Regions from separate parts of the Lentzea sp. NPDC058450 genome, predicted to be linked through region 3. Evidence: riboswitches for the same ligand, from Rfam matches in the RefSeq annotation. Region 3 holds a riboswitch; each other region holds the start of a gene.
The links. Region 3 has a riboswitch for cobalamin ahead of ACFWNN_RS23410 (CbtB-domain containing protein). Riboswitches for the same ligand answer to the same signal wherever they lie in the genome.
Positions count from the first base shown of each region.

Region 1: it holds a riboswitch for cobalamin, as region 3 does, so the genes downstream of both, ACFWNN_RS22080 (ribonucleoside-diphosphate reductase subunit alpha) here and ACFWNN_RS23410 (CbtB-domain containing protein) in region 3, are expected to answer to the same signal.
Region 2: it holds a riboswitch for cobalamin, as region 3 does, so the genes downstream of both, ACFWNN_RS08360 (acyl-CoA thioesterase) here and ACFWNN_RS23410 (CbtB-domain containing protein) in region 3, are expected to answer to the same signal.

Region 1 covers NZ_JBHXLO010000014.1:2,645-6,516, forward strand. Annotated here, with positions in the region: gene ACFWNN_RS22080 (ribonucleoside-diphosphate reductase subunit alpha) at 1-820, opposite strand, end outside; cobalamin riboswitch at 929-1,150, opposite strand; gene ACFWNN_RS22085 (aldo/keto reductase) at 1,333-2,373, opposite strand; gene ACFWNN_RS22090 (TetR/AcrR family transcriptional regulator) at 2,476-3,084, opposite strand; gene ACFWNN_RS22095 (ATP-binding protein) at 3,131-3,532, opposite strand; gene ACFWNN_RS22100 (GAF domain-containing protein) at 3,628-3,872, opposite strand, start outside.
Region 2 covers NZ_JBHXLO010000004.1:42,817-46,688, forward strand. Annotated here, with positions in the region: gene ACFWNN_RS08350 (response regulator) at 1-589, shown strand, start outside; partial or broken gene ACFWNN_RS08355 (glycosyltransferase 87 family protein) at 770-1,483, shown strand; gene ACFWNN_RS08360 (acyl-CoA thioesterase) at 1,744-2,256, opposite strand; cobalamin riboswitch at 2,277-2,640, opposite strand; gene ACFWNN_RS08365 (carbohydrate-binding protein) at 2,700-3,089, opposite strand; partial or broken gene ACFWNN_RS08370 (glycoside hydrolase family 3 protein) at 3,114-3,872, opposite strand, start outside.
Region 3 covers NZ_JBHXLO010000015.1:68,542-72,413, reverse strand. Annotated here, with positions in the region: gene ACFWNN_RS23415 (CbtA family protein) at 1-677, opposite strand, end outside; gene ACFWNN_RS23410 (CbtB-domain containing protein) at 688-876, opposite strand; cobalamin riboswitch at 930-1,062, opposite strand; gene ACFWNN_RS23405 ((2Fe-2S)-binding protein) at 1,133-1,783, opposite strand; gene ACFWNN_RS23400 (RNA-guided endonuclease InsQ/TnpB family protein) at 1,869-3,074, shown strand; gene ACFWNN_RS23395 (phosphoribosyl-ATP diphosphatase) at 3,200-3,463, shown strand; gene hisG (ATP phosphoribosyltransferase) at 3,477-3,872, shown strand, end outside.

The DNA of each region.
Region 1 (3,872 bases), on a different contig from region 3:
TGGAGTGGCCGTTGGTGCCGCGGATCAACGCACCGCGCGAGCGCACCCGCGACCACTGCACGCCGATGCCGCCGGCGAACTTCGACAGCCGCGCGATCTGGGCGTAGCGCTCGTAGATCGACTCCAGCTCGTCCTTCGGCGAGTCGAGCAGGTAGCACGACGACATCTGGGTGTGCTGGGTGCCGGAGTTGAACAGCGTCGGCGAGCTGGGCAGGTACGCCAGCGACGACATCAGCCGGTAGAAGTCGATCGCCTCGGCCGCGGTGTGCGAGAGCCCGCACGCGACGCGCAGCAGCCAGTACTGCGGCTGCTCGATCACGAACCGCTTGGACGGGTGGCGCAGCAGGTAGCGGTCGTAGACGGTGCGCAGGCCGAAGTACTCGAACCGCCGGTCGCCGTCGAGGTCGATCGCGTCGTCGAGCTTGCGGGCGTTGGCGGCCACGAACTTCGCGGTCGCGTCGCCGATCAGGCCCTCGGCGTGCCCCAGCGCGATGCTCTGGCTGAAGGACTGCACGCCCTGACGGCGCACCTCCTTCTCGATGAACGCGGCCAGCAGGCCCGCGGCGAGCTTGGAGTACTCGGGTTCCTCGGCGACCAGGGCGGCCGCGGTCTGGATCGAGAGCTTGTCCAGCTCCTCCGTGGTCGCCCCGTCGTAGAGGCCGCTGATCGTCTTCGTCGCGACCCGCAGCGGGTCGACGTCGTGCAGACCGACCGTGCAGCGCTCCACCGCGCGCACGATCTTGTTCAAGTCGACCGGTTCGAGTGAACCGTTGCGTTTTTTGACGCGCATGGTGGTGGTGACTGTGTCGACCGCCGTCACAGCTCTCTCCTCGCGAGCTCGGTGGCCACGAGAGCAGCGAGGAGTGAACGGGCGCGCGCGACCGCCACGTCCTCCCGCCCTCCCTCGGGGCCTCGGACGCCCGCACGCAGGCGCGTGCGGGATGCTGGCAGGTCTTCGGACTCACGGGCGTGCCCGGTGATCGATCACCGAGGCGCCTACCGGCCGTCGCTTCCCAGACACCCTCGTCCAGTGCTTCCTGACGGCTTTCGTTCCCGTTCACCGCTGCGGGGCAGTCCCGGAATCGCACCGGGTTCCCTCTTGCGACGACCGATCTGGATGATCGGCCGAACCAGCTTCGCGACACAATACATGGGCGCGATCATGAGACGCACACCTACATGTAGTGGGCGTGTCGCCCGGTTGGAGCAGCGTCCCGGACGTGCCGGAATCGCCCCGCCGACGACGGTGGAGACGGCAGGGCGAACCCGGTTGATCAACGCAGGTGGCAGGCGTTGAACACGGTCCGCCCCACCCCGTCGCCCGCGCCGGCCTCAGCCCTGCGGGACCGGACCCCGCACGGCCGCGGAGTAGTCGTTGATCCACTTGGGGTACACCGGGGCCGGGGCGCTGATCGCGTCCAGCTCGGCGAGGTCCTTCTCCTGCAACGGGTTCTCGACGGCGGCGAGGTTGTCGCGCAGCTGCTCGACGGTGCGCGCGCCGATGGTGACGCTGGTGACCGCGGGCCGGGCGAGCAGCCACGCCAGCGCGACCTGCGGCATGCTCGTGCCGTTGCGCTCGGCCACCTCGCGGACGACGTGCACGATCGGCGCGGCGGCGGACGGGTCGACCGGTGGAATCGCCTGAGAACTCTTCGAACGTCGCGCGGAAGTCTCTTCGGTCTTGCCCTCGGCGTCGAACTTGCCGGTCAGGTATCCGGCGGCGAGCGGGCCCCAGACGATCAGGCCGATGTTCTCGCTCTCGACCATCGGCAGGATCTCGGCCTCCAGGTCGCGCACCAGCAGCGAGTAGTGCTCCTGCAGCGCGACGAACCCGGACAGCTGCTTGAGCGCCGAGATGCCGAGCGCCTTGGTGACCTGCCACGCGGGGAAGTTCGCGGCGCCGATGTGCCTGATCTTGCCCTGGCGCACGGCGTCGTCCACCGCGCTGAGCGTCTCCTCCAGCGGCGTGATCGGGTCGGTGTTGTGCAGCTGGAAGAGGTCGATGTGGTCGGTGCGCAACCGGCGCAGGCTCGCCTCGATGCTGCGGGTGAGGTGCACGCGGGTCGCCCCGAGGTCGTTGGGGCCGGGGCCGGACCGCGCCATCGCCTTCGTCGCGATCAGCACCTGGTCACGCCGCCCGGTGAGGATCTCGCCGAGGTGCTCCTCGGACTCCCCGTCGGCGTAGACGTCGGCGGTGTCGATCAGGTTCACGCCCGCGTCCAGCGCCTCGTCGACGAGGCGGCGCGACTGCGCCACGTCGAGCGCGCCGACGGCACCCCAGATCGGGTGGCCGGTGGCGCCGCCGAACGTCATGGCGCCCAGGGACACCTCCGAGACCCACAGGCCGGTCTTGCCGAGTGTGCGGTACCGCATCTGTCGCTCCTCCATTTTTCGGACACCGTGTCCGACAACATGTCCGACTTTACCCCCGAACGGAGCACACCAGCGGTGTGGAGGGCTTCGGAGCGTGAACTCTCAGGGGCGGCGGAACGCGCCGTACCACTGGTTGGCGGCGAGCTCGCGGGCCACGGCCAGGTCGGACTCGGGCCCGTGCGTGGCGACGTGGTGCGCGATCACCCGCATACCGCCCCACACGATGATCTCGGCGCACGTCTGCGGCACGAGGTCGGCGGACGTCCGGCCCGCCTCCCGCTCCTCTTCGAGCATCCGGGTGAGGTTGTCGGCGAACCGCTGCACGGCCGCGTTCCACACGTCCCGGATCTCCGGCTCGTACCCGGACACCTCGGTGACGGCGGCGAGCAGGTGCGCGCGTTCGCGGTAGAACGCGAACACCTCGACGTGCGCCCGCGTGACCGACGCCAGGTCCGGCGTGACGGTCCCGGACGCCGCGAACGCGTCCCGCCCGAGGTTCTCGGTGATCCGCCGCATGACGTCGGTCTTGTCCCGGAAGTACAGGTAGAACGTCGACCGCGCGATGCCGGCCGCGTCCGCGATGCGCTGCACCCCGAGCTCGGTGAACGCGGTGCCGTCGCGCAGCAGCCGTTCGGTCGCCCCCAGCACGGCGGCCTCGACCTCGGCCTGGCGTTCGGCCTTCCTGGACGGTCGGCGGGTGATGGAAGCCACCGGCCGATCGTAGTCAGTCCGGCTCGCGCCGCTGGTCAGAGGGTTGTCACGGGCACGGCACGACGGCGAACACCGTCTTGCCCCCGCCGGGGCGCAGGCTGGTGCCCCACTTGCTGGTGGCGCTCTCGACCATCACCATGCCCCGGCCGCGGTTCTCGCCCAGCCGCGAGTGGCCGTAGACCGGCTGGGTCGCGGAGTCGTCGTCGACCTCGACTGTGACGACGCACGGCTCATCGGTGCGGAACAGGCGCAGGCGGCCGCTGCCGGTCGTGTGGTCGAGAACGTTGCTCACCAGCTCCGTGACGACCAGCTGCACGTCATAGAGGTGGTCCTCGCCCAGGTCGGCCAGCAGCGCGGCGAGCTCGTGTCGCAGCCCGGTCAGCACGACGTCGCGCGGGACGTGCAGGTCCACGACCAGGCGCTGGGCGTGGTCACCGGCAAAGGTCACGTGCGTTCGGGCCTCTCACGACTGTCGCCTAGTGCGTTCGACGATAGCCGTTGCCCGATCTCGGGCGTGTCAAACATCTTTCTGCCGATGGAGTTTCAGCGGTGGACGTAGCCGGCGAGGCCGCCCAGCTCCTCGCTCGCGATGAACACCGACCGCACGTGGATCAGCGCCTCCTCGACGTGGGCCGGGCAGCCCCAGGCCGCGTCGCCCCACGAGTCGGCCACCTTGATCTCCGCCGGGGCGTCGCAGCCGCGCTGTCCGCCCAGCTCACAGCGTTCGGGGTGCGGGGTCCGGGACTGCGCGGCCGCCGCCGTCCGCAGCCGCTCCGTCTCGCTGTGGT
Region 2 (3,872 bases), on a different contig from region 3:
GCGCGCCGGGTTCCGGCTGATCCTGGAGGCGCAGCCGGACATCGGCGTCGTTGCGGACGTGCCGGACGGGGTGAGCGCGGTGCAGCAGGCCCGCGCGCTGGAGCCGGACGTGTGCCTGGTGGACGTGCGGATGCCCGGGCTGGACGGCCTGGAGGTCACCCGGCAGCTCGCCCCGCACACCCGCGTCGTCGTCGTGACGACGTTCGACAGCGACGACGTGCTGAACAAGGCCCTGGACCTCGGTGCGTGCGGGTTCCTCACGAAGGACGCGAGCCCCGGGCTGCTGGTCGAGGCGGTCAGGTCGGCGGCGCGCGGGGACGTCCTGGTCTCGCCCCAGGTCGTGCTGCGGGTGCTGCGCAGGTCCACGCCGCCGGTCGCCTCCGCCGACGCCCAGGTGCTGACCGAACGCGAGCTGGAGGTCGTGCGGCACGTCGCGAAAGGATTGAGCAACAACGAGATCGCGCCTCTGATGAAGGTCTCGGTGTCGTCGGTGAAGGCCTATCTCGCGTCGGTGCAGACCAAGGTCGGTGCGCGCAACCGCGTGGAGATCGTCGCGTGGGCGTTCCGCGCGCACGTGGTGGCCGGCTGACCATGGCCGTCCGGCCAGTCCCCTCGCGTCCGGTTGCCCGAACGGCCATGATCTTGGTGCTGTCCGGCCGATCTGGCGCCGCGGCTCGTCCCGGCAGTGTTCGGAGGTGTGAAGAACCTCTGGGGCGCAACAGTTCTCGGCCTGCTCGTCTGGGTGCTCGTGCGCAGCTTCGGCACCGGCGTGATCGACCTCCGCGTCTACCTCGCGGGCGGCGAGGCGTGGCTCGGCGGCACCAGCCTGTACACCGCTGACTTCCACGCCTACAAGGGTTTGCCGTTCACCTACCCGCCGTTCTCGGCGACGCTGTTCAGCGCCCTGACGCCGTTGCCGCTGGCCGTGGCGGCACTGCTGTTCTCGGTGCTGGGCATCGGGTTGTTCACGGTGGCCGCACGGGTGTGGGCGGGGTTCGGTCTGATCGCGGTGTTCCTGGTGCTCGAACCGATGCGCACCACGCTCGACCTGGGACAGATCAACCTGGTGCTGCTCGGTCTCGTGGCGCTGGACTGCCTGCTGCCGCGCACCTTCTGGCCGCGGGGGATGCTCGTCGGGCTGGCCGCGGCGATCAAGCTGACCCCGGCGATCTTCGTGCTGTTCTTCCTGTGCCGGGGGCGGTGGCGGCCGGCCCTGACCGCCGTGGCGACGTTCGGGGCGTGCGCCGTGCTCGCGCCCGGCCAGGCGAGGCAGTTCTGGCTGCACGCGATGCTCGACCCCGAACGCGTCGGCGGCCTCGCCTACACGTCGAACCAGTCGGTGCGCGGCTTGCTGGTCCGGATCGGCGCGCCGGAGTTCGCGTGGTTCGTCGCGGTGGCGGCGGTGCTGGCGTTGACGCTCGTGGTGCTGCCCCGGTTGCGGGACGACCTGACGGCCCTCGTGGCGACGGCGGCGGCGGGTCTGCTGATCTCGCCGGTGTCGTGGTCGCACCACTGGGTGTGGATCGCGCCCGCGTTGATGTTGTTGCGCGGCAGGGTGAGGATCTTGGTGGCCGCGGTGTTCGCCGTCGGACCGCACTGGCTGTTGCCGTCGGCGGGGGACAAGGAACTGGCGTGGACGTGGTGGCAGCACGTCGTCGGCAACACCTACGTGTGGCTCGCGCTCGCGTTCCTGGTCTGGTGCGCGGTGCGGCCGGGCGCGCTCACCCGGCCGCGTTCGCTCGATCAGGCGCTGAGTGCGCGGGAGTCCTCGATCGCCGCCCGCCGCGCGAGCCGGTGGGCCCGCCGGATCTCGGCCTCGCCGAAGCGCCGCCGGTCCTCGTCCGTCACCGGCACCACCGGGGGCACACCTCGCGGCGTGCCGAGTTCGTCGACGGCCACCAGCACGATGTAGGCCGACGCCACGTGCACCGCCGGGACCGTGCTGTCCCAGCGGTCGGCGAGCGCCCGGACCCCGATCTCCATCGAGGTCGCGCCCGCCCAGTTGACCTGGGCGTGCAGGTGCAGCACGTCACCGACGCGCACCGGCACCCGGAACGTCATCTCGTCGATCGCCACGGTGACCGCGGCACCCTCGGAGTGGCGGGCCGACACCACCCCGGCCAGCGAGTCGGCGAGTTTCATCAGCACCCCGCCGTGGACGGTGCCCATCAGGTTGGTGTCGTTGTTGTCCATGATCTGCGACAGCGTCAGCCGCGACTCGGCGGGTGACCTTCCGGGCAGCACTGGGTGAATCACAAGCTCTCTCCTCGCGAGCGTGCGGATGGAACGCCGGCGGCAGGTCTTCGGACTCGTGGGCGTACCGCTCGCTCCTACCGGCCACCGCTTCCCAGGCTGGTGCCACGTCAGTCAGCCTTCGCCGCGTCTTCGGCGCTCAGCAGGTCACCTCGCGGCACCGGCCCCACACCCCGGTACAACCAGTACAGGGGTGTGGGGCCGGTACCCCGATGCGACCGTCTGAACACCGAAGACGGGGCAAAGGCTGACTGCCGCGGCACCACCCAGTGCTTCCTGGCAGCTTTCGTTCCCACTCACCGCTGCGGGGCAGTCCCGGACTCACACCGGGTTCCCTCTTGCCTCGCTCCCGTTGCCGGGGAGCGAACCGTCAGCCCGGTCAGCCTAACCCGCACGCGCGAACGGGGGCCCCGGCGCGTGGCCGGGACCCCCGTTCGCGCAGGTCACTAGCGGGCGAACTGGAACCAGTTCACGTTCGCCAGGTCACCGCCCGTGCCGCCGGCCGCCACCAGGTACAGCCGGTGCACGCCGGTCGCACCCGACGCGGCGGCCGTGCGGCTCGTCCACGTCTGCCAGCCGCCCGTGCTCGCCGCGGGCACCGTCGCGACCACCGGGCCGGTCGGGCTGTCGAGGCGGAACTGCAGCGTGCCGTTCGCCGTGGAGCCCGACGCGAGGCGCGTGGTCACCGACGTCGGCGGCGTGGCACCGAAGTCGACGTCCGCGTAGGCCACGTAGTCGCCCGGCGTCAGGTAGCCGACGTTCTGGCCGCAGCCCGAGTCGGTGCACCGCTCGACCTGCGTGCCGCGCTGCTCGTCGTAGTACGAGGCGCCGATGATGTTGTAGGCGTTCTGCGTGGCCGGGAACTGCGTGCCGAAGCCGTACGGGAACAGCGGTGCCTTGCCGTCGCCGACGTTGATCGGCTGCTGCGAGGCGCTCTGCATCCACGTGAACGGCAGCGTGCCGGTCGGCTTGTAGTCGCCGAAGAGCACGTCCGCGACGCCGTTGCCCTCGGTGCCGGGCAGCCAGGCCGCGACGAGCGCGGTCCACTGCGGCAGCTGCGCCGCGATGTCCAGCGGGCGGCCGGACACGAGCACCACGACGACCGGGACACCGGTGGCGCGCAACGTGTTCAGCGTCGCGATGTCCTCGGCGTCGAGGCCCAGGCCGCCGGGCCGGTCGCCCGCGCCCTCGGTGTACGGGGTCTCACCGATGACGGCGATCGCGGCGTTGTACGTGCCGTCGATGCCGGTGCCGTTGCGGTTGTACGTCACCGTCGTGGACGTCGACACGGCGCCGCGGATGCCTTGCAGCACAGTGGTTCCCGGCGTCACCGCGCCGCTGCCGCCCTGCCACGAGATCGTCCAGCCGCCGCTCTGGTAGCCGATGTTGTCCGCGCTCTTGCCCGCCACGAAGATCTTCGACGCGGTCTTGGACAACGGCAGCACGCCGTTCTGGTTCTTCAGCAGCACCTGCGACTTGCGCACGGCCTCACGGGCCAGGGCGCGGTGCGCGGCGTTGCCGACGGTCGGCGTGTAGGTGCGGTCGGTCAGCGGCTTCTCGAACAGGCCGAGCTCGAACTTCTTGGTGAGGATGCGGCGGTTGGCGTCGTCGATGCGCGA
Region 3 (3,872 bases):
ACGTAGAGCGTGGCCAGCTGGGCGAGCGAGCTGAGGCGGAACTGCCACAGCACGTTCACCGGCATGTCCGCGGGGATCGTGTCCGGCGGGGCCGGGAACGCGAGCAGCACCACGGCCGTGGCCGCGACGACCGCGAGCAGCACCGCCGTCGTGCGCACGGGCTGGGACTGCGCGCGCAGCTGCTCGGCGAGCCAGCTCGCGCCCCACACGATCAGCAGGCCGGCCACCACCACGCCGAGGTAGAGCGCGGTGCGGTAGTTCACCGTCTCCGGGTCGCCCACGGCGGGCGGGTTGGCCGGGTACTTGATCCACGGCAGCAGTGCCACGGCGCCGAAGACCGCGGCACCGAAGGCGAAGCTGCGGCTGAACGGCGTGCGGTCGGTGAACCAGCGCTTCGACAGCGCGTAGGCCGTGGCGAACACCAGGCCGACCGCGATGCCGACGATCACCACGCCGAGCATGCCGCCCACGACCTGGGCGCCGCGGCTGACGAGTTCCTCCTCGCCGCCGTGGGAGTGGCCGGCCTCTTCGCCGGCGGGTGCGCGAGCCTCCTCGACCGCGAGCGCGGCCCGGATCGGGATCTCGGTCACCAGCAACTGCACCAGTGCGGAGGCGACACCGGCGATGGCGCCGGCCGCTGCTCCGCGTAGTGCGATGGACTTGTACGTCGTCGTCATCTGCGTGGATCTAGTGGCAGGGGACGCCGAGGGCGTGACGGCCGTCGTGGAAGAACTCGTGCAGCAACTCGGAACCCGCGCCGAGCGCGAGGCCGTTCTCCTGCAGGACCAGGTACGTGACGATCAGGCCGAGCAGTGAGACGGCGAAGGCCCATTTGGGCACGCGGACGGCGGACAGGCTTGCTGCGGGGCTCGTCATGACGGGCTCCTCCATACCTCGTGGAAGGTCAACTCTCCTAGCGGCGCCGCAGCCGGTCTCCTGACTCCCGGATCAACGCTGCCCCCGCGTCTTCCCAGTCCCGGCGGGGACCAGTGACGTGCTCGGCGGGGATCGCTTCCCGGTCACAGTGGCGAGGACCGCGCCGGATTCACACCGGCTTCCCGTCACTGCGGCGCGTGCACCGTAAGTTGAGCCGGCGGTTAAGCACAACCGGCCATAAGAGTTGTTGCGTTCCTCACTTCACGAGTGGACAGTCACCACACTTCCCACCTGCGGCAACGCGGTAGTAGAGACAACACGACCGGCGCCGGAACCCGAGCTCGCCGGGAAAGGACAGAAATTCTCCCGCCTGTTCGAACGGCGGTGCGCTCATGAGCCGTTCGCCCCGTTCTTCCGCTTCCTCCGCGGTGAGCATGTGTGCGCGCACGACCATTTTGAGCGCGCCCGCGACGTTCGACATCGCGTTGCCCCACAACAACCCGCTCGCCACCGGCGTCACCGCCTGGATCGCCGCCACGACCGGTTCGAGCGCCGCGGCGGCCGGCGGGCCCAGTCTCGGTGCGTCGATGCGGACGCTCAGGCCGTTCTGCGGGTGGTGCTGCCACCAGAGGTTCTCCGGCCGGACGTCGATCGGGAGGTTCGCGGCCGTGAGCGGGCTGAGCAACCGGGCCGTGTAACTGAGGAAGAACAGGCTCGCCGCGACCCTCGGCTCCTCGGCGCGGTAGCGGACCGCGATGGCGTCGATGGTGGTCTTGAGCGCGGGACCGTCGAGCAGCGCCGTTCCCGGCAGCCACGACTCGTCCGGACGGCCCACGTCGAGGGCGAAGAACGGGTTGATCCCGCGCACCCGGCGCAGCGCTTCGAGAACCTCGGCGAACTCAGACACGGAAGTTCACGCTACGGGGTGGAATCTTCCCGGAAGGTGGGAGAGGGCCCGAATCGGGGCGATTTCAATCGGCTGGCTTGGCGCTGTGAGGACGGCGTACCGCTGCCGGGCCTACCCGGACCCCGATCAGATCGCGATGCTCAACCGCACGTTTGGCTGCGTGCGCCTGGCGTGGAACAAGACTCTTGCCGAGAGGTCGACTCGCTACCGCACCGAGGGCAAGAGCACCTCGTACCGGGAGACCGATGCCGCGCTGACTGCTTGGAAGCGCAGCGACGACTTGTCCTTCTTGTCGGAAGTGTCCTGCGTGCCTCTTCAGCAGACGCTTCGCCACCAGTACACGGCCTGTCGGAACTTCTTCGCCGGGCGCGCGAAGTTCCCGCGCTTCAAGTCGCGCAACGGTCGGCAGTCGGCGCACTTCACCCGGTCCGCGTTCCGCATGCGCGCCGGGGAGCTGCACCTGGCCAAGACAACGGGTCCGATGCGTTTCGTGTGGTCGTTCGATCGAGTGAATTTGAGCGGACTCGCACCCACCATGATCGTGGTCGCACGAGAAGCCGATCAGCGTTGGTACGTCACGTTCACAGTGGACACCAGTGATCCCGAACCGCTGCCGGTCACCGGTCACATGATCGGCCTGGACCTCGGCGTCAAGGACTTCATCGTCACGAGCGACGGTCAGCGAATCGCCAATCCCCGGTGTCTGGAACGCAAGGCGCGCAACCTCGCTCGTCACCAGCGGCGTCTGGCCAGGACGCAGCGAGGCTCCAACAATCGCGTCAAAGCAAAGCGAAGAGTTGCTGTCGCGCATCGCAAGGTCGGCAACGCTCGCCGCGATTTCTTGCACCGCACCAGCAGTCGCATCGTCCGCAGCGCTGATTTCATCGCGATCGAGGATCTCGCTGTCGCGAACATGGTTCGGAGCAGGCGGATGGCCCGTGCGATCAGCGACGTGGCGTGGGGTGAGTTCCGGGCGATGCTGGAGTACAAGGCGCATCGCGCAGGGCGGACGCTCGTGGTCGTCGATCGCTGGTACCCGAGCAGCAAGACCTGTTCAGCCTGTGGACATCTGCTGGCCGAGTTGGGTCTGTCCATTCGGCACTGGACGTGTCCGATCTGCCGCACCCGGCACGACCGGGACCTGAACGCGGCGAAGAACATCCTTGCGGCTGGTCGAGCCGTAGCCCGAGGCGACTCGGGCGATGCCTGTGGAGCTGATGTGAGACGGCGAGGGCCCGCCCTTCCGCGGTCGGCGGAGAAGCAGGAATCCTGTGTCGTGAGACACACCTGAATGGTGTCCGACGTGAGTCGGGCGGGGCTCCTCAGTTGCAGCTGGGGAGAAAGTCAAGTCCACGGCCTGGGACAGATGCGACCGCGGTGTGGACGGGGGTCCGCGGGATGGGAGGATGTCGTGCCGTGAAGACCTTCGATTCCCTGTTCGCTGAACTGACCGAACGAGCCGCCACCAAGCCGGAGGGTTCCGGCACCGTCGCAGCGCTTGAGGCCGGGGTCCATGCGCAGGGCAAGAAGGTCCTGGAGGAGGCCGGCGAGGTCTGGATCGCCGCCGAGTACGAGTCCGACGAGAAGCTCTCCGAAGAGATCTCGCAGCTGCTCTACCGCCTCCAGGTGCTCATGCTGGGCCGTGGGCTCACCCTCGAAGACGTCTACAAGTACCTCTGAAAGAGACTTCCACATGCTGCGCGTAGCAGTCCCGAACAAGGGCGCGCTCGCTGAACGCGCCTCCGCCATGCTCACCGAGGCCGGCTACCGGCAGCGGCACGAGCCGCGTGACCTGACCGTGCTCGACAACAACAACGACGTCGAGTTCTTCTTCCTGCGCCCCAAGGACATCGCGATCTACGTGGCGTCCGGTGACCTCGACCTCGGCATCACCGGCCGGGACCTGGCCGCCGACTCGGGCGCCGACGACAACGGCTCCTCCGTCGAGGAGTTGCTGGCGCTGGGCTTCGGCTCGTCGACCTTCCGGTACGCGGGGCCTCGCGGCACCGACTGGAAGGTCTCCGACCTGGAGGGCAAGCGCCTCGCCACGGCGTACCCGAAGCTCGTGGGCCGCGACCTCAAGGCCCGC